3 regions of the Hyphomicrobium album genome follow, and region 1 is predicted to be linked to each of the others. Evidence: predicted binding sites of a transcription regulator. Region 1 holds the regulator's gene; each other region holds the start of a gene.
The links. Region 1 encodes LexA, which represses DNA repair genes until DNA is damaged. Its sites were predicted from a motif close to TGTTCNNNNTGTGTTCNG; they were not measured.
Positions count from the first base shown of each region.

Region 1 (5,653 bases):
GGCCAGCCGCGTTTTCGACTTAGGACACTCGGTCCTTAGGCCTTCGTTGAGGAACTTCGGCTCAACGTGAGCGTTCGCGGGGGATGGGTTTGGAAAATCAAAAGATAGTTGGACGTCTGGGAAAGCGCCGCGACAAGCTGAAGAGGTGGCTTGCCGATGAGGCTCCGTACGTGGCGGCCGATCAGAAGCATTTGAATGCCAGTACACCCGAACAGGCGTACTGGCATCATGGCTACTATGCTGCACTTTCCGATGTCTTGCAGATGCTGGGTCCGGACATCAATCAAAGATCACGCAGCAAGGGCACATCCAGTTAGTCCCGTTAGGCCGATCGGGGTGGATGGCGTTATCCGGCGGATCGAAGTCATGATAGAGGCGGCATTCCTTTTCGAAGGCCTCTCGCGCTGACTGTGCATAACCGAATTTAAAGTAGCGATACACGCCGATGTAGTCTTGCAGGCGCCCGTGTACGTCGTGATCAGACCGACCGGCGCGTTCAACAGTAATTCCGCCGTGCTCATTAAGGTCGCCCGCAACATAGTTGCCCGGGCGACCTTGCTGAACGTTGCGATTGATGTCTGCGTATGTCAGTGCACAGGGGCCGCTCAGGCCAGAGTTCTTCAGCATTTCATATCTCCACGTTGCGCGGCTCGGGCTTGACCACACGCACGAGAGACGCGAGACTGAATCGTGAAGCTACTGATTCACCCTTGCCGAGCCAGGTAGGGGAAGTGATCGTAAGAGCCGCTGCGCGTGCCCCGCGAGCGGCTCTTTTCGTTCACGAATCGGAGTCTCAAGCCTTTCCCCTAAACGGTCAAGATTGGCCACCCTCAATCACCCGGAACCGTCCGACGCGACGACCGGGCGCGGGCTCAACTTCTCCCTGCACCGCGCCTTCGATCAGTTCGGCAATCGACCACGCATGGTCGGTGAGCCCAAGCGCAGCGGCCGGCGTGGTGCGCAGACGTGGCTCCTGACGAGTTGGAGGACGATGCGAGCGACGAGGTCCCGGCGGTTCAGCCACGGACGTCGCCCTCACACAGCGCGCCTCCGAAGAAGGAGCGCGAGAAGATGGAAGGCGAGCGAACTTTGTTGAAGGGCATCCTATCGAGTGAGGCCGATTTCGAGGTTATCGTGACTGGCCCGGTGGGCGTGAAGGAGATCGAACGGCTCGTCCGCAAGCTTGAGTTCGACAAGGAAATTCTGGCGGAAAAATCCACGAAACCTGGCGAATACGACGACATCTAAGCAATGAGCCCCGGCTTGTGACCGGGGCTCCTGTCTGGCGGCTAAGAACCGCCGAAAATATTCCCAGTGAGGGGGTCAATTCCGACAGCGCTTTCGCCTATTTACCAGAAGCCCACGTCATGGACCCCTCTCCCCATCCTCACTGACGGGTTCAAACCGGGAGGGCGTGGTTATCCCGCTTATCCTTCAACGCTATTGACGTCTCGGGGGCGGCATGTTTCCGGCGCCTGAAGACGTAGCATGTTAGCTCCTCTGCAAACGCGGGGAGGACATGGTTATCGCGTGGCCCACCGACAAGAACATCCCCAAGGCAAATTAGGACGTTTTCCAGCAAATACGGACAGCACCCAACCCCTCTTGCGGAACGCTTAAGGAACGGCTAGGGTACGTTCACGCTTTGTCCAGACAACCTGGAAGGAGCGCCCCGCCGGCCGAGCACCAGGAGGCTTGATGCTCACCGAAAAACAAAAAGAGCTGCTGCTCTTCATCCACGCGCGCATGCAGGACAAAGGCGTGCCGCCGTCCTTCGACGAGATGAAGGATGCACTCGACCTGAAGTCCAAGTCCGGCATCCACCGGCTGATCACGGCCCTCGTCGAGCGCGGCTTCATCCGCCGCCTTCCCCACCGGGCCCGCGCTATCGAAGTCATTCGCCTTCCCGAAAACCAGACGACCCCCGCCGTGCCCAAGCGCGCCGGCTTCCAACCGAGTGTCATCGAGGGCAGCCGCAGCCGCGAATTGTCTACGCCGCCCTCGACTATGATCGACAGCCGCACGGTGTCGGTGCCGGTCATGGGCCGCATCGCCGCCGGCACCCCGATCAGCGCCATCCAGAACCACAGCCACGACATCGCCTGCCCGCCGGACCTCCTCACCAACGGCGAGCATTTCGCCCTCGAGGTGAAGGGCGACTCGATGATCGAGGCGGGTATTCTCGACGGCGACACGGTGATCATCCGCCGCTGCGACACCGCCGAGAACGGCGACATCGTCGTCGCCCTGGTGGATCAGGAGGAGGCTACCCTCAAGCGGCTACGCAAGAAGGGCACCACCATCGCCCTCGAAGCCGCCAACCCCGAGTTCAAGACGCGCATCTTCGGCCCCGATCAGGTCGACATCCAGGGGCGCCTCGTCGGGTTGATGCGCCGCTACTGAAGGCCGGCGGTGCGCCGCCCCTCCGGGTCGAACCCGGCGGGTGCGCCGCGCCGGGCCGGCATCGACCAGGGGCGGGTGCCGCGCGTCCGGGCGACCGTTTCGACACGGATGCTGCCGTCGGCGCCGATATAGAGCGCGTGCGTGCCCTCGCGGCGCGCGGCGAAGAAATCGACAACCGTCTTGGGCGTGGCGCAGCCGCGCGGACTGACCAGGGGTGAAACGAGGATCGCCGCCCGTCGGCAGTCCTCGGCGAAGGCCGCGGGATGTCGTGCCACCGCCACGTCGAGGCCTTTCACCCGGGAGCGGCAGCCGATGCCGTCGCAGGTGAAGGCCCGCGCTTTAGCCGCCTCCTCGACGGCACCCGGTGAGCCATCGTGCTCGAGCCAGCGCTCCAGCTCGAAGTTGGCGCTGCGCGCGCCGATTGCCGACAACACGCCCCCCTCCCCGCGTACGGCGACAAGCTCCCCGTCGCTGCCGATGAGAATGTCGGGGGCCGGCAGCGTCGGTGCCAGGGCAACCCCGCCGGCGATCAGCGCCACGCCGGCGAAGCGCCAGCGCGTCTGCCACAGCATCAGCCACAAACCACCCGCCACCATCAGCAGGAACGCCAGCGTCGGCATCGCCGGAACCGGGAGCACCGCGCCCGGCAGCTCCGCCACGCGACGCGCCGTCCACACCATCGCGTCGATGCCCCAGCCCATCACCCAGAGCGGATAGGCTTCGAGCCCGAACGGCATGGCGACCAGCGCCGCCAGAGCCGCCGGCATGACCAGCAGGTTGCACACCGGCAGGGCGATGAGGTTGGCGATGACGGCGAACTGCTGGCTCTTGTGGAAGTGATAGGCGGCGAACGGCGCCACCGCGGCGCTGGCTATTAGAGTCGACAGCACGATACCGGCAAAGAACACGGCGAGCCGTCCCGCACCGCCCTCCATCAGCGACGCCCAGAGATCGCGCTGGCGCAGGGCCTCGTACACCGCGACCAGCGCCAGCACCGCGGCAAACGACATCTGGAAGCCGACGTCGAACAGGCTTTCGGGAAACGCGATGAGGATAAGCGTCGCGGCCAGCACAACGTTGCGCAAGGCAAGCGCCGGCCGGTCGAGCAGAACGGCCAGGAACATGATGCCGATCATGATCGTCGAGCGCACCGTTGCGAAGGCCGCGCCGGAGATCATCAGATACGCCAATGCGGCGATCAGCGCCGCAGCCGCGGCCCATTTCTTGATCGGATAGCGCAGCGCAATAGCTGGGAAGCACGCGAGCCCCAAGCGCACGATGAAGAACACCGAGCCCGCCATGATCGCCATGTGGAAGCCGGAGATCGACAGGATGTGCAGGATGCCGCTGTCGCGAAACGCCTCGTTCGTCGCCTCCGAGATGCCGCCGCGCTCGCCGGTGATCAGCGCCGTGGCGATGGCGCCGCGTTCTCCCGGCAGCGCCGCGGCGATGCGCGCGCCTATACCCTGGCGCAGGCGCTGCACCCAGGCCCACAGCCGCAAATCCAATGGCGGATCGCCCGCATTCGCATCGACCACCGGCGCCGACAGCGAATAGCCGACCGCGCCGATGCCCGCGAACCACGCCTGCCGCCCGAAGTCGTAGTCGCCGGGCAGCGCCGGCTCGGACGGCGGCATCAGCGTCGCGCGCAAGTGCACCGCGGTCCCTGCCGCAACCTCCGGCGTCGCGCGTGTGAGCGAGACGCGCACCCGTGCCGGCCGCGCCGCCACCGCCAGGTCGCCCAGCGCCACGACACGGAGGGTGAACCGCTGCCCACCCCCCCGCCTTGGGCTCGACCTGCTCGACCCAGCCGTGCACCTCGGCGCTGTTGATCTGCCGCTCCAGCACCGGTGCCCGCACCCATTCGACGCGGATTTTGGCGAGCGCGAAGCCGACGCTTGCCGCCAGCAGCGCTGCAACGAGCAGCGAGCCGAGCGTCCCCCGCCCCGTGCGCGCCCCGCGCCAGGCGAGCATGACGACCAAGGGAACCAGAGCGAGCACCAGCGACGGTTCGACGGGCAGCGCGAAATACGCCCCGATGCCGCATCCAAGGAGCACCGGCAGCCAGCAGAACCAGCGTTCCTGCTCGGCCTCGAGGCGGCGTTCCAGCGGCGCCAGAGCGCCGCCGCCGTCCATGCCTGCCCTACCGAACATCCCCGAACCCTGCCGCCCCTTAACCGCCCCGCTCAGGCATGCTACATCGCCAAGCTCAATCCCGCATCTCAACGGCAATCGATAACAAGATGACCGACACGTCACGCAGCGCCGGCGCGCCGATCGTGCGCTTTGCCCCTTCGCCCACGGGCTACCTGCACATCGGGGGGGCTCGCACGGCCCTGTTCAACTGGCTGTACGCCAAGGGCCGCGGCGGCAAGATGCTGCTGCGCATCGAAGATACCGACCGCGAGCGCAACAATCCCGAAGCCGTGGCGGCGATCGTCGACGGCCTCAAATGGCTGGAGCTCAACTGGGACGGCGACACCGTCTCCCAGTTTGGCCGCGCCCACCGGCACCGGCAGGTGGCCGAGGAGCTGCTCGCCAACGGACACGCCTACAAGTGCTGGCTGACCCCGGCCGAGCTCGACGCCATGCGCGAAAAGGCGCAGGCCGAAAAGCAGCCGCTGACCATTCGCTCGCCCTGGCGCGAGCGCGATCCGGCCGAAGCGCCGGCGGGCGTGCCGTACGTCATCCGCCTCAAGGCGCCGCGCGAGGGCGAGACCGTCGTCGACGACCAGGTGCAGGGCCGCGTCGTGTTCCAGAACAAGGAGCTCGACGACCTCATCATCCTGCGCTCGGACGGCAACCCGACCTACAATCTGGCGGTCGTCGTCGACGACCATGACATGCAGGTCACCAACATCATCCGCGGCGTCGACCACCTGACCAACGCGGCGCGCCAGACGCAGATCTACGATGCGATGGGCTGGGAGATACCGATCTTCGCCCACGTGCCGCTGATCCACGGTCCCGACGGCGCCAAGCTGTCGAAGCGCCATGGCGCGCTCGGCATCGAGGCCTACAAGGAAATGGGCTACCTGCCGGCGGCCCTGCGCAACTATCTCGTGCGGCTGGGCTGGAGCCACGGCAACGACGAGATCATGTCGACGTCACAGATGCTCGACTGGTTCGACACCGTCGACATCAACCGCTCGGCGGCGCGCTTCGACTTCGCCAAGCTCGAGGACTTGAACGGCCACTACATCCGCAACACCGACGACCAGGAGCTGCTAAACCGCATCGAGGACCTGCT
Region 1 is NZ_WMBQ01000001.1:712,112-717,764, forward strand. It holds gene GIW81_RS03445 (hypothetical protein) at 280-627, opposite strand; gene GIW81_RS03450 (hypothetical protein) at 967-1,248, shown strand; gene lexA (transcriptional repressor LexA) at 1,699-2,403, shown strand; gene GIW81_RS03460 (ComEC/Rec2 family competence protein) at 2,397-4,454, opposite strand; gene gltX (glutamate--tRNA ligase) at 4,647-5,653, shown strand, end outside.

Region 2 (5,653 bases), 920 kb from region 1:
AGCAGCGCGCCCTGCTTGCGCGCGACCTCGAGTTTGATGTTGCTGACCGCGTCGCCGCCGAGGGTTGCCTGGTCGAGGTCGAAGGCGACCTTGCTGTCGGCATTCTTGGGTAGCGCCTCCATCATCGCCGAGATGAAATTGCGCGCCGTATCGAACGGACTGCCGGCGCTCTCGCGCGATGTCGCCACCTTGTCGAGATCTAGCCAGCGCGACGACAAGGCCATCTCGACATTGAGATTGTCCTGCCACTCCGCCGTCGCCGAGCCGGCAATGAGCTGGGGTTGGCCGACGTGCTCGAAGGAAAGCGTGATGCCGTCGACGCGCAAGCCCTTTGCATCGCCGGCGACGCGCGCCTTGAAGTCGATAAGCGGCGCTTCCTTCTTGCCGCGTACACCGGCGGGAGCAGGCTCCGCAGCCGCCGCGAACGTTTCCGACGCGAGCTCCACCTTGGCGGTTATCTCGCCGTCGATGCGCGGACGGCCCTTGAGGTCCTCAAGCCGTCCATCGAGAGCGTACGTTCCGGAGTTGCCTGAAGTTGCGCGAACCGTCGCCTTGAAGCGGATGCTGCCGTCGGCCTCGGTGGTGCCGGTGGCGATGCGCACCTCGCGCTCGGTTTCGCGCCAGTTGGTCGTTCCCTTGAACGCGAACGGTCCTTGAATCGATTCGGCCTTCAACTCGCCGTTGAGGCCGCCGAGCTCGGCGAAGCCGATGCCGCGCGGACCGTGGAAGGCCACCGTCCCGTCGGCGATCTTGACCGATTGCAGGGTCACGCCCGCAGGAACGAACGGCAGCGACCCGGCCGCGACGGAAAAGCTGCGCCAGTTACCGGCGCCTTCGGAATCGACCGCGAGGCGCAGCACCGGCTTTTCCAGTACGATCTCGTTGGCCTCGATGATGCCTTTCAGGAGCGGCGGCGCGGAGAGGCGCATCGTGAAGCTTTCGGCGCGGAAGAACGGCTCGCCGGTGGTGCCGGACGGGTCGGCGATGCGCAACTTCTCAAAGCTCACGTAGGGCGACGGCAGCAGGCGCACGTTGACGTCGCCGCCGACACGGACTTCGCGCCCGAGAATGCGTGTCGCCTCCTCCTCGAACACGCCGCGATAGCCGTTCCAGTCGATGAAATAGGGAACGGCAAACAGCGCCGCGAGGGCCAGCGAGATCAGCCCCGCAATATAAAGAAGCCCGTTATTCATCTAACCTTTCAGGGGCCCGAACGGCATTCGGCCCTCTCTGCCAGAAATCGCGGCGTTGATGACGCGACAGCGCCCCGCCGGCATGCCCCTAATTTATGTCGTCCATTCGCGGCAACGGGCTGATCAGCCTCGTCATCTGCCACCCGCTTCGATCGCGGCGCACTCTAGCTTATTCGCTTTGCCTCGTCTTGATCACGATGGAAGGACGATTTCACGGCCTAGCAACAGAAAAATGGCGGCAACGCGGGAGATTTTGGCGTCTCCGCGGGCCGCCGCCGGGCGTTCATTTGGCCGCTGCGAACCCCATATCTGGGTGTGGGCGGAGGCAGCGCAACCGTTGCCGCGCGGGGCCGGGTGTTATAGTTCGGAAGCATGGCGCAAAGCGGAAAACATTTGGCGAACGCGGCTCCACCGGAGGACGCGGACGAACTCCCGTTTGACCTGCCGCCCGCGGGGCGTCCGCAGGTACCGGCAGAGTCGGCGGGCAGCCCGCCCGTAAGCAATGATGATGATCCGCCGTTCGATCTGCCGCCGGCCCACCCCGCGCGCCAGTCGATCTCGGCGCGCGCCCTGCAGGGCGCCGCGCCAGCGACCACGCCCACGCCCTACCTCGACGGGCTCAATCCTGAGCAACGGGCGGCGGTGGAAGCGCTCGACGGTCCGGTGCTGGTGCTCGCCGGCGCCGGAACCGGAAAGACGCGGGTGCTGACGACGCGCATCGCCCACATCCTGGCGACGCACCGCGCCTTCCCCGGCCAGGTTCTGTCCGTCACCTTCACCAACAAGGCGGCACGGGAGATGAAGGAGCGCGTCGGCCTTTTGGTCGGCGGAGCAGTCGAGGGCATGCCGTGGCTCGGCACGTTCCACTCGATTGGCGTCAAGATCCTGCGCCGGCATGCGGAGCTCGTCGGGCTGAAATCCGGTTTCACCATCCTCGACACCGACGACCAGATCCGCCTGTTGAAGCAGGTGATCGAGGTGGAAGGCCTCGACAAGGACCGCTGGCCGGCACGCCAGCTCGCCGGGCTGATCGACGGATGGAAGAATCGCGGACTGGTACCCGAAAAGGTACCGGCGGGAGAGGCGTTTGGCTTTGCCGCCGGCAAGGGCGCGCAGCTCTATGCCGCCTATCAGCGCCGCCTAAAGGAGCTCAATGCCTGCGATTTCGGCGATCTGCTGCTGGAGAACATCCGCCTCTTTGCCGACCACCCCGACGTGCTCGCCGACTATCAGCGCCGTTTCCGCTACATCCTCGTCGACGAGTACCAGGACACCAACGTCGCCCAATATTTGTGGCTGCGGCTGTTGGCGCAGGGCTCGCCCAACATCTGCTGCGTCGGCGACGACGACCAGTCGATCTACGGCTGGCGCGGCGCGGAGGTCGACAACATCTTGCGCTTCGAGAAGGATTTCCCCGGGGCGCGCGTCATTCGGCTCGAACGCAACTACCGTTCGACCGGCCACATCCTCGGCGCCGCCGCCGGGCTCATCTCGGCCAATCAGGGGCGCCTCGGCAAGACGCTGTTTACCGACGGCGAGCACGGCACGAAGGTGACGGTCACGGCGGTGTGGGACGACGAGGAGGAAGCGCGCAGCATCGGCGACGACATCGAGGCGATGCAGAAGCGCTCCAATCAGCCGCTCAACGAGGTGGCGATCTTGGTGCGCGCCTCGTTCCAGATGCGCGCCTTCGAGGATCGCTTCATCACGCTCGGCCTGCCGTATCGGGTCATCGGTGGTCCGCGCTTCTATGAGCGCCAGGAAATCAAGGACGCGATCGCCTATCTCGAGATAACTGCCAATCCGGCGAACGACCTGAAGTTCGAGCGCGTCGTCAACGTCCCGAAGCGCGGCCTCGGCGACACGTCGGTCAAGCGCGTGCACGAGCTGGGGCGGGCGCGCTCGATCCCGATGTACCAGGCGGCGCAGCTCATCGTCGAAACCGAGGAGCTACCGGGCAAGGCCCGCAAGTCGCTTACCGATCTCCTGGCGAGCTTCGAGCGCTGGCGCGGCCATATCCGCCACATGAAGCACACCGAGCTGGCCGAGCTGATCCTCGATGAGTCCGGCTACACGGCGATGTGGCAGGCGGACAAGAGCCCGCAGGCGCAATCGCGGCTGGAGAACCTCAAGGAGCTTGTGCGCTTCATGCACGAGTTCGAATCGCTCGAGGGCTTCCTCGAGCACGTCAGCCTCGTCATGGACGTCGACCAGGCGGGTGACGGCCAGCGCGTATCGCTGATGACTCTGCACGGCGCCAAGGGCCTCGAGTTCGAGGTCGTCTACCTGCCCGGCTGGGAGGAGGGTCTCTTTCCGCACCAGCGCTCGCTCGACGAGAGCGGGCAGGCGGGTCTGGAGGAGGAGCGGCGCCTCGCCTATGTCGGGCTGACGCGCGCCAAGCGCATCGCCAAGGTGTCGTTCGCGCAGAACCGGCGCAACCGCGGGCTCTATCAGTCGGCGCTTCCGTCGCGCTTCGTCGACGAGCTACCCGAGGCGCACGTCGAGGTAGCGGAAGCGAAGATGCCGTTCGGTGGCGCGTATCAGAATTTTGGCGGCACGTTCGGCCGCGCCGGCTACGGCCGCAGCCGCTTCGATGAGGCCGAGCCGTTCGAGGGCCACTACGACACGCCCGGCTGGCAGCGGGCGCAGGAGCGCACGCGTGAGCAACCGACGAAGTGGAACCCGGCGGACCAGCGCAAAAAGCGCGGGCCGCAGACCATCGAGGGCGAGCTTGTCGCCTCGTCCAGCGAGCAGGCGAGCTACAAGCGCGGCGAGCGGGTCACGCACCAGAAGTTCGGCACCGGCACGGTGACCGACGTAGACGGCAACAAGCTGACCATCGAGTTCGACGAGGCGGGCCGCAAGCGCGTCGTCGACAGCTTCGTCGACCGCGCTTAGCTCAAAGGAGCTTCCAGGCGCACCACAGGTCGGCGACGGCCGACCGGAGGCGCATAAGGCACAGATTTATGATGCCGCGGCCGATAAACAGCTCGGCATCCTTCGGATCCATGCCGATGGCGGTGTCGATATCCGACAGGGCGCGCCGCCTGTCACCCAGCGAATTATAGATGTACGCACGCCGCTTGAAGAGATCGGCGTCGCCACCGGCGATGGCGATGGCGCGATCGAGGTCGGCAATCGCGGCGGTGGAGTCGTCTTTGTGCTCGTAGAGCTGCGAGCGATAGCGGTAGTTGTCGACATAGTCGGGGTTCAGCTCGATGGCGCGCGTGTAATCGGCGAGCGCCTTATCCCACTCGCTTAGCATCAGCCAGCAGTTGGCGCGGCCGCCGAAGGCATTGCCGAGCTTTGCTTCGATCAGCGGTAGTTCGGTGGCTTTGGTGAAGTCTTCGGTCGCCCGGGCGTAGTCGTCGCGCCGATAGTGCACGCCGGCGCGGTTCAGATAGGAGATGGGAGAGACGGGCTCGATATCAATCGCGCGCGAATAGTCGGCGAGTGCCCGGTCGTCGTCGCCCATGAGCTGGAATGCGTAGCCGCGATTGTTGTAGGTAAAGGCGCTGTCCGGATCGATCGCCAAGGCGCGCTCGTAGTCGGGGAACGACAGATGAAAGTTGCCCTTCAGGTCGTTCGCAATCGCGCGGCCGTTCAGAGCGTTTATCGTCTTCGGATCTATACGCAGGGCCAGCGTGTGCTCCTCGATGGAGCGGTCCAGATCGCCGCGCTCGCGCCAGAGGCGCCCGCGGCCGCAATAGGCGGCGGCGAGCCCCACGTCGATCGCCAGCGCCGCATCGTAGTCGGCGAATGCGTCGTCGGTTCGGCCCAGGCTTTCGTAAACGCTGGCGCGGCCGAGGAGCGCGTGCACGTGCTCGGGGACCATCTGCAGGACTTTGGTAAAATCGGCGATGGCGAGGTCGGGCTTGGCCCACGAGTCGTAGCAGTGTGCACGCAGGTAAATCGCATGATGCCGCTCCGGCTCGTCTACGGAAACCGTGGTGAAATCGGCGGCGGCGGCCTCCCAGTCACTGAGCATCAGACGGGCGTAGCCGCGCGAAAAGCGCGCCTCGACGTTGGCGGGATCGACCTCGATGGCGCGTGCGTAGTCGAGCAGCGCCCGCCCCCAGTCGCCGGCGCTCTCGTACACGGCGCCGCGCTCGACATAGGCGTCGGAGTCGCTCGGATCGCGCTCGATCTCGTGGTTGGGGCGGGCCAGCGCGCGCCGCAGGTCGGGCAGTGCGCGGGCGTCCTCAAAATGGGCAGACATGTTCCGGCTCGTTGCAAATTCGGCCGCCCAAATAGACGCGGACCGGCAACGCGGGCTGTTACCCGCGTTACAGGTCGCACTGAGTGTGGAATCTTGGCGGCGGAGCCTAGCAGCCCTAATTGGCCTGAGGCTCGACGCCTTCCTGCAGGCCGAGGACATGGCCGGCGAGGTAGAGCGAGCCGCAGATGAGGATGCGCTTCGGCCCCGGCTCGTAGGCATCGGTGCGCTTCAACGCGGCCGC
Region 2 is NZ_WMBQ01000001.1:1,635,617-1,641,269, forward strand. It holds gene GIW81_RS07935 (AsmA family protein) at 1-1,193, opposite strand, end outside; gene GIW81_RS07940 (ATP-dependent helicase) at 1,635-4,091, shown strand; gene GIW81_RS07945 (tetratricopeptide repeat protein) at 4,093-5,412, opposite strand; gene GIW81_RS07950 (bifunctional folylpolyglutamate synthase/dihydrofolate synthase) at 5,528-5,653, opposite strand, start outside.
Region 2: the regulator LexA is predicted to act here: its motif matches at 1,579-1,596, upstream of GIW81_RS07940 (ATP-dependent helicase).

Region 3 (5,653 bases), on a different contig from region 1:
GACGGTTTCCATCCGATGAACGTCGGGCGCCTGTCGATCGGCGAGCGGGCGCTGGCGCCGTGCACGCCCGTCGGCTCGATCATCCTGGCGAAGTCGGTGAAGCACGACCTGTCTGGCCTCGACGCGGTGGTCGTCGGCCGCTCCAACATCGTCGGCAAGCCGATGGCGCAGCTTCTGCTGCGCGAGAACTGCACGGTGACCATCGCCCACTCGCGCACCAAGGATCTGCCTGACGTGGTGCGCCGCGCCGACCTCGTCGTCGCCGCCATCGGCAAGCCGGAGTTCGTGAAGGGCGACTGGATCAAGCCGGGTGCCATCGTCATCGACGTCGGCATCAACCGCATCGTCAAAGAGGACGGCAAGGGCAAGATCGTCGGCGATGTCGAATATGCGAGTGCCGCCAAGGTGGCGGGCGCGATCACGCCGGTGCCGGGCGGCGTCGGCCCGATGACCATCGCTTGCTTGCTGAAGAATACGGTCGAGGCGGCGCTGATGCAGCGTGGCCTGAAGGCGCTTGCCGCCTAAATCCAGGCAATAGGGCAGCAGGCAATGGGCACTAGTGGGGGCGGTATGCCATTCGGCGGCTGCCCTCTCTTTGTTCACTTAACCGTTGACCGCACCGACTTGATGAGCGCGTTGAGCATTTTTCCAACCCGCTCCGACTGTTCGAGTAAGCGAGCTGCCTGCTCACTGTCGAAGGCTCCAACTCTTTGTGCGAGCAGGATGTGCGTGTCGAGTTCGTTCAGCGAGCCGCGAGCGACCTTGAGAAATTGAACATAGGAGCCCGGGCTGTTCCGACCGTATCCTTCGGCGATGTTGGCTGGCACAGAAGCTGCCGCGCGAATCGCCTGATCCGCCAAAGCGAACCTCCAACGTGATGGCGCATCTGCGACGGTGCGGTATGTGGCCTCCGCCAATCCCATAGCCTCCTGCCAGACGCGCAAGTCGCGGTGAGATACGATCGTCTGCAGGCGATTGCCCAATGCCCACTACGCTGCGCTCCGCTGTCTCAGCGTCTCGCCGCGATAGCTCAGCGCCTCGGCGACGTGCATGCGGCCGATGCCTTCCTCGCCATCGAGATCGGCCAGCGTACGCGCCACGCGCAGCGTGCGGTGGAAGCCGCGCGCCGAAAGCTGCAGGGCATCCGCCGCCTGACGCAACAGCGCGGCGCCGTCCGCGTCCGGTTGAGCGACGTCTTCGAGCATGCGGCCCGCGCACTCCGCATTCGTGCGCATGCCCTTGGCGCCGAGCTTGAGGAACCGCGCCCGCTGCACCTCGCGCGCCCGGCTCACGCGGGCGCGCACCTCTGCACTCCCCTCTGTTGGTGACGGCAGGATGAGGTCTGCCGCGCTCACCGCCGGCACCTCGATCTGCAGATCGATGCGGTCGAGCAGCGGCCCGGAGATGCGCGCCTGGTACTCGGCGGCGCAGCGCTCGCCACGCCGGCAGGTGACCCCAGGGCCACCGCCGCCGCACTTGCACGGGTTCATCGCCGCGACGAGTTGGATGCGCGATGGGTATTGGATGCGATGGTTGGCGCGCGCGATCACCGTCTCGCCGGTCTCGAGCGGCTGGCGCAGCGCGTCGAGCACGCCCGGCTGGAACTCGGGGAGCTCGTCGAGGAACAGGACGCCCAGGTGCGCGAGGCTCACCTCCCCGGGGCGGGGGCGCGTGCCGCCGCCGACCAGTGCCGCCATGCTCGCCGAATGATGCGGCGCGCGGAACGGGCGCTCGGTGGCGAGCTTGCCGCCCATCAGCTCGCCGGCGAGGCTGTGCACCATCGAGACGTCAAGCATCTCCTCCGGTGTCAGCGGCGGCAGGATTGACGGCAGCCGCGCCGCCAGCATCGACTTGCCGGCGCCTGGAGGTCCGATCATCAAGAGGTTGTGTCCGCCGGCGGCGGCGACTTCGAGCGCTCGCCGGGCGCTTTCCTGTCCCTTGACGTCGGCGAGATCGGGACGCTGCGATGGCGTGGAATCGAGCGCCGCCTTCGGGCGCGCCAGCGTCTGCAGCCCTTTGAAGTGATTGACCAGCGACAGGAGGTGCGGCGCCGCCAGGATGTCGACGTCCTCGCCGGCCCATGCCGCTTCCGAGCCGCAGGCAGCCGGGCAGATGAGACCCTTGCCCATGGCGTTGGCGCCGATGGCGGCAGGCAACGCGCCCGGCACGGCGCGGATCGAGCCGTCAAGCGCCAGCTCGCCGATCGCCGCGTAGCCGGCGACCGCGTCAGGCGCCACCGCTTCCATCGCCACCATCATGGCGAGCAGGATCGGCAGATCGAACTGGCTACCTTCCTTCGGCAGGTCTGCGGGCGCCAGGTTCACCGTCACGTGCTTGTACGGAAGACCGAGGCCGACGGCGTGCAGGGCGTTGCGCACGCGCTCGGAGCTTTCCGCCACCGCTTTGTCGGGGAGGCCGACGATGACGAACGCGGCCTTGCCCGGCGTGATGCGCACCTGCACCTCGACGGGTCGCGCCTCGATGCCGACGAACGCGAGGGTGGAGATTTGGCCGTACATTGCCCGCCCATAAGGCCGCTACGGCCTATGCAACCTTAACGTTAGCCGGGCAAGCGTTCAAGAACATTATGGGAACACGAGGCGCTCCGGGCGAGCTACCTCCCGCACGTATGCAAACGCGACTTTCACCCATGCGACGTCGCGCACCGGCTCTGCAGGAGCGGCGCGAACCAATATCGGCCTCGGGGCGTTCGCCAGCTTGAGGAGGACCCCGCCAATGAAATCAGCACTCGCGATTGTGACCGCCTTGATGCTGCTCAGCGTTCCGGCTTCCGCCGATCCTCGGGACGAGGACGACCGCCACGGGCGCCGCGACTACCGCGTGCACGTCAGCGACGACGAATACGAGGAAGAGTTCCGGGTGGGCAACTGCAAGGTCGAGCGCGAATGGGAGCGCGACGGCGACTACAGGGAGGAGCGTGAGTGTGACCACGACGACTGACCCCGGCCTGTTGGAGGTAGGCAAAGCCTCCTCGAACTGGTTTGACCTTATCTTTGTCGTCCAGGCGCGGGCCTGATAAGGTGTGCTTTGCCCCCTCCTTCAATCAGGGCACGAGAAATCCAATGGACCAGAGAATAATTCTGCTGATAGTTGCGGCGATCATTGTGCTGGGTATCGGTTGGTACGCAACCCAGACTCCGCCGGTGACTTCGCCAGCCGCGACGCCGCCTCCGGCGACAACACCGACGACGCCCCCGGCTCCGTAAGCCGGCTATCATTTGAGAGCGGCGTCTAAGCCGGCACGGGCAATGGCCGCACGGCCAGGATCGTCGTGTTGTCCTGGTGCGGATCGCGGATCGCCTCGACGGCGCGGATGAGCGCGTTGGCGACCGACTCGGCGCCGTCGTCGGCGTAGGCCGAGACGATGCGCTGGATCTCCGTCATGTCGAGCGTCTGCACGCCGTCGCTGGCGAGGATGACGTAGTCGCCGTCCTCCAACACCAGCGGCCGGCGCGAAACATCGACGAGGTCGAGCTCATCGCCGGTGACGGCGGAGCGCAGCATGTGCCGGCGCGGGTCGGTCTTGGCCTGCTCGGGCGTGATGCGCCCCAACGCGGCGAGCCGGTCGAGTTCCGGCGCCAGCGAGTGGTCCTCGTTCAACAGCGCGATCTCGCCGCGCCGGAACAGCAGCAGCGGACTGTCGCCGACACTGACCCACTCGACGCCCTCGTTGGTGAACACCGCGGCGACGAGCGTCGTGCCCATGCCGGCGAGCATGGGGTTGGCCCGCACCTGCGCGGCAATCGAATCGTTGGCAGCAGTGAGCGACTTCAAGAGCCGCTCCGGCCGCGCGCCATTGAGACCGGAGTAGGCCGAGATGAAGCTGTCGCACACCATGCGGCTCGCCAACGCGCCCGCGGTATGCCCACCCATTCCGTCGGCGAGCACGGCGACGAGCCGCGTCTGGTTCGCAGTCGGCAGCACGTCGCCGGTTCCGGCCGCCCTATCCTTGGGCGGCCAGAAGGCGCTGGAGTCTTCCTGATAGTCGCGCGCACCCTTGGTGGCGCGCGAGGCGTGATCGAACGGCTGCATCAGTCCTTGGCATCGGTCAGCTCGGCCCAGTCGAATTCCGCCCCGCAGAACGGCACGAAAACGAGCTGCGTGCGCCCGATCGTGATCACGTCCATCTGGTTCAGCTCGACCGCGCCGGTGGGGCGCTTGTCGTTGATAGAAACGACATTGGTCTTAGCTAGGTTCGGCACGAAAAGAAAAGATCGTGCGGCCGAATCATACCGGATATAGGCCTGCTCCTCCGAGGAAATCGTGTCATCGCCGAAATCCAGGGGGATGCGCTGGGTCGTGGCGCGGCCCAGGGTGTTGTTACCCTCGAAAATCGGGCGGAAGCTGCCCATTCCGGCGCCGCCGACGATGACCAGCCAGCCCACAACCGGGTCCTGCTCGAACTCGCCACGCTTCACCTGCACCTTGCCGCGCACGAGCTGGGTCCGCGGCGAACCCGTCGTTTCAACCTTCGGTGGGCCGCCGCGCACGACGCGCGTGGTCGGCGGGCTGCCGAACTCGAGATGCTTGTCCTGCGGCTTGAGCGAGGTCTGGCCCTTGACCTCGCGCGCGGCCTCCGCAGCGCTAAGGCCTGCAGGCGTAGGCGCGGCGGCGGGAGCGGCTTCGGGTTTCACCGGCTCGGCGGCGGTTTTCGGCGCCTCGGCCTTGGGCGCGAGCTGCGTCGCCGGCTCGACCGGAGCGGGTGCGGGGCCCCGCTGGGTGTCATCGCGGCTCGCGGCCGCCAGTGCATCCTTGAGCGAGCCGAGGAAGCGGCCTGACTTTACGCCCTGCTGAGACATGGTGACCTCCGTTGCGCCTTGGCGTTCTTCCGACATGTGCAGTCTCCCTTTTATGATCAACGCCAAGGCCCGCCAAATCTTGTGCAGCCGCGCCTCGAAGGTTGCGGCGTGCATGGGTCAAATGGGCCGGGCGTCGAATTTCAGTGCCACTTCGCCGATGCCGATGACATCGCCGGATTTCAGACTTCTCTCGCCGACGCGCTTGCCGTTGACCATCACGCCGTTGCCGTCGGCTCCGGACAGGTCGGTAATGACGACTTCGCCGTCGGTGCTGCGCCGGATGACCGCGTGATAGCGGTGCACGGTCTTTTGCATCAGGCAGACGTCGTTGTCGGCCTCGCGGCCGATGCGCAGCATGGTGCGGCCGATGACATAGCGATGCCCGCCGATCTCGACCCAGGCCTCGGTCGGCCAGGACGACAGCTCGGTGCGCGCCGTCACGTTGCGCGCGGTGCCCTCGGTGCGGCGCGCCGAGCGCGCGAGGCGCACGGTCGCATCGGGAGAGCGGCGCGATTGCCGCCGCAGCATGAACCCTGCGAAGGCCAGCGGCGGCAGCGCCATGAGAGCGGCGAGGACGAGCATCAATGCCGGCGCTCGCGTGTAGCTATCGCCGAGCCACGCGTTCAGTTGCAGCCAGGTGTCGGCTGCCGGCGTTGCCAAGGTCACGAGGTCGGAGATCAACACGGCGCGTCCCGGCTCACTTGTGGGCGCTGCTGCTGCAACATGGGTTTGAGAGATCGCGGCGGCGGCAATCGAGGGCTTCATCAGTGGCGACCACGGCGATCTCATGGTCTTCTTCTCGGATCAAATCAAAGTGCAGCCTCGGGCGGCAT
Region 3 is NZ_WMBQ01000002.1:12,050-17,702, forward strand. It holds gene folD (bifunctional methylenetetrahydrofolate dehydrogenase/methenyltetrahydrofolate cyclohydrolase FolD) at 1-525, shown strand, start outside; gene GIW81_RS12240 (four helix bundle protein) at 600-983, opposite strand; gene GIW81_RS12245 (YifB family Mg chelatase-like AAA ATPase) at 990-2,519, opposite strand; gene GIW81_RS12250 (hypothetical protein) at 2,737-2,961, shown strand; gene GIW81_RS12255 (PP2C family protein-serine/threonine phosphatase) at 3,253-4,053, opposite strand; gene GIW81_RS12260 (FHA domain-containing protein) at 4,053-4,856, opposite strand; gene GIW81_RS12265 (FHA domain-containing protein) at 4,938-5,609, opposite strand.
Region 3: the regulator LexA is predicted to act here: its motif matches at 2,579-2,596, upstream of GIW81_RS12245 (YifB family Mg chelatase-like AAA ATPase).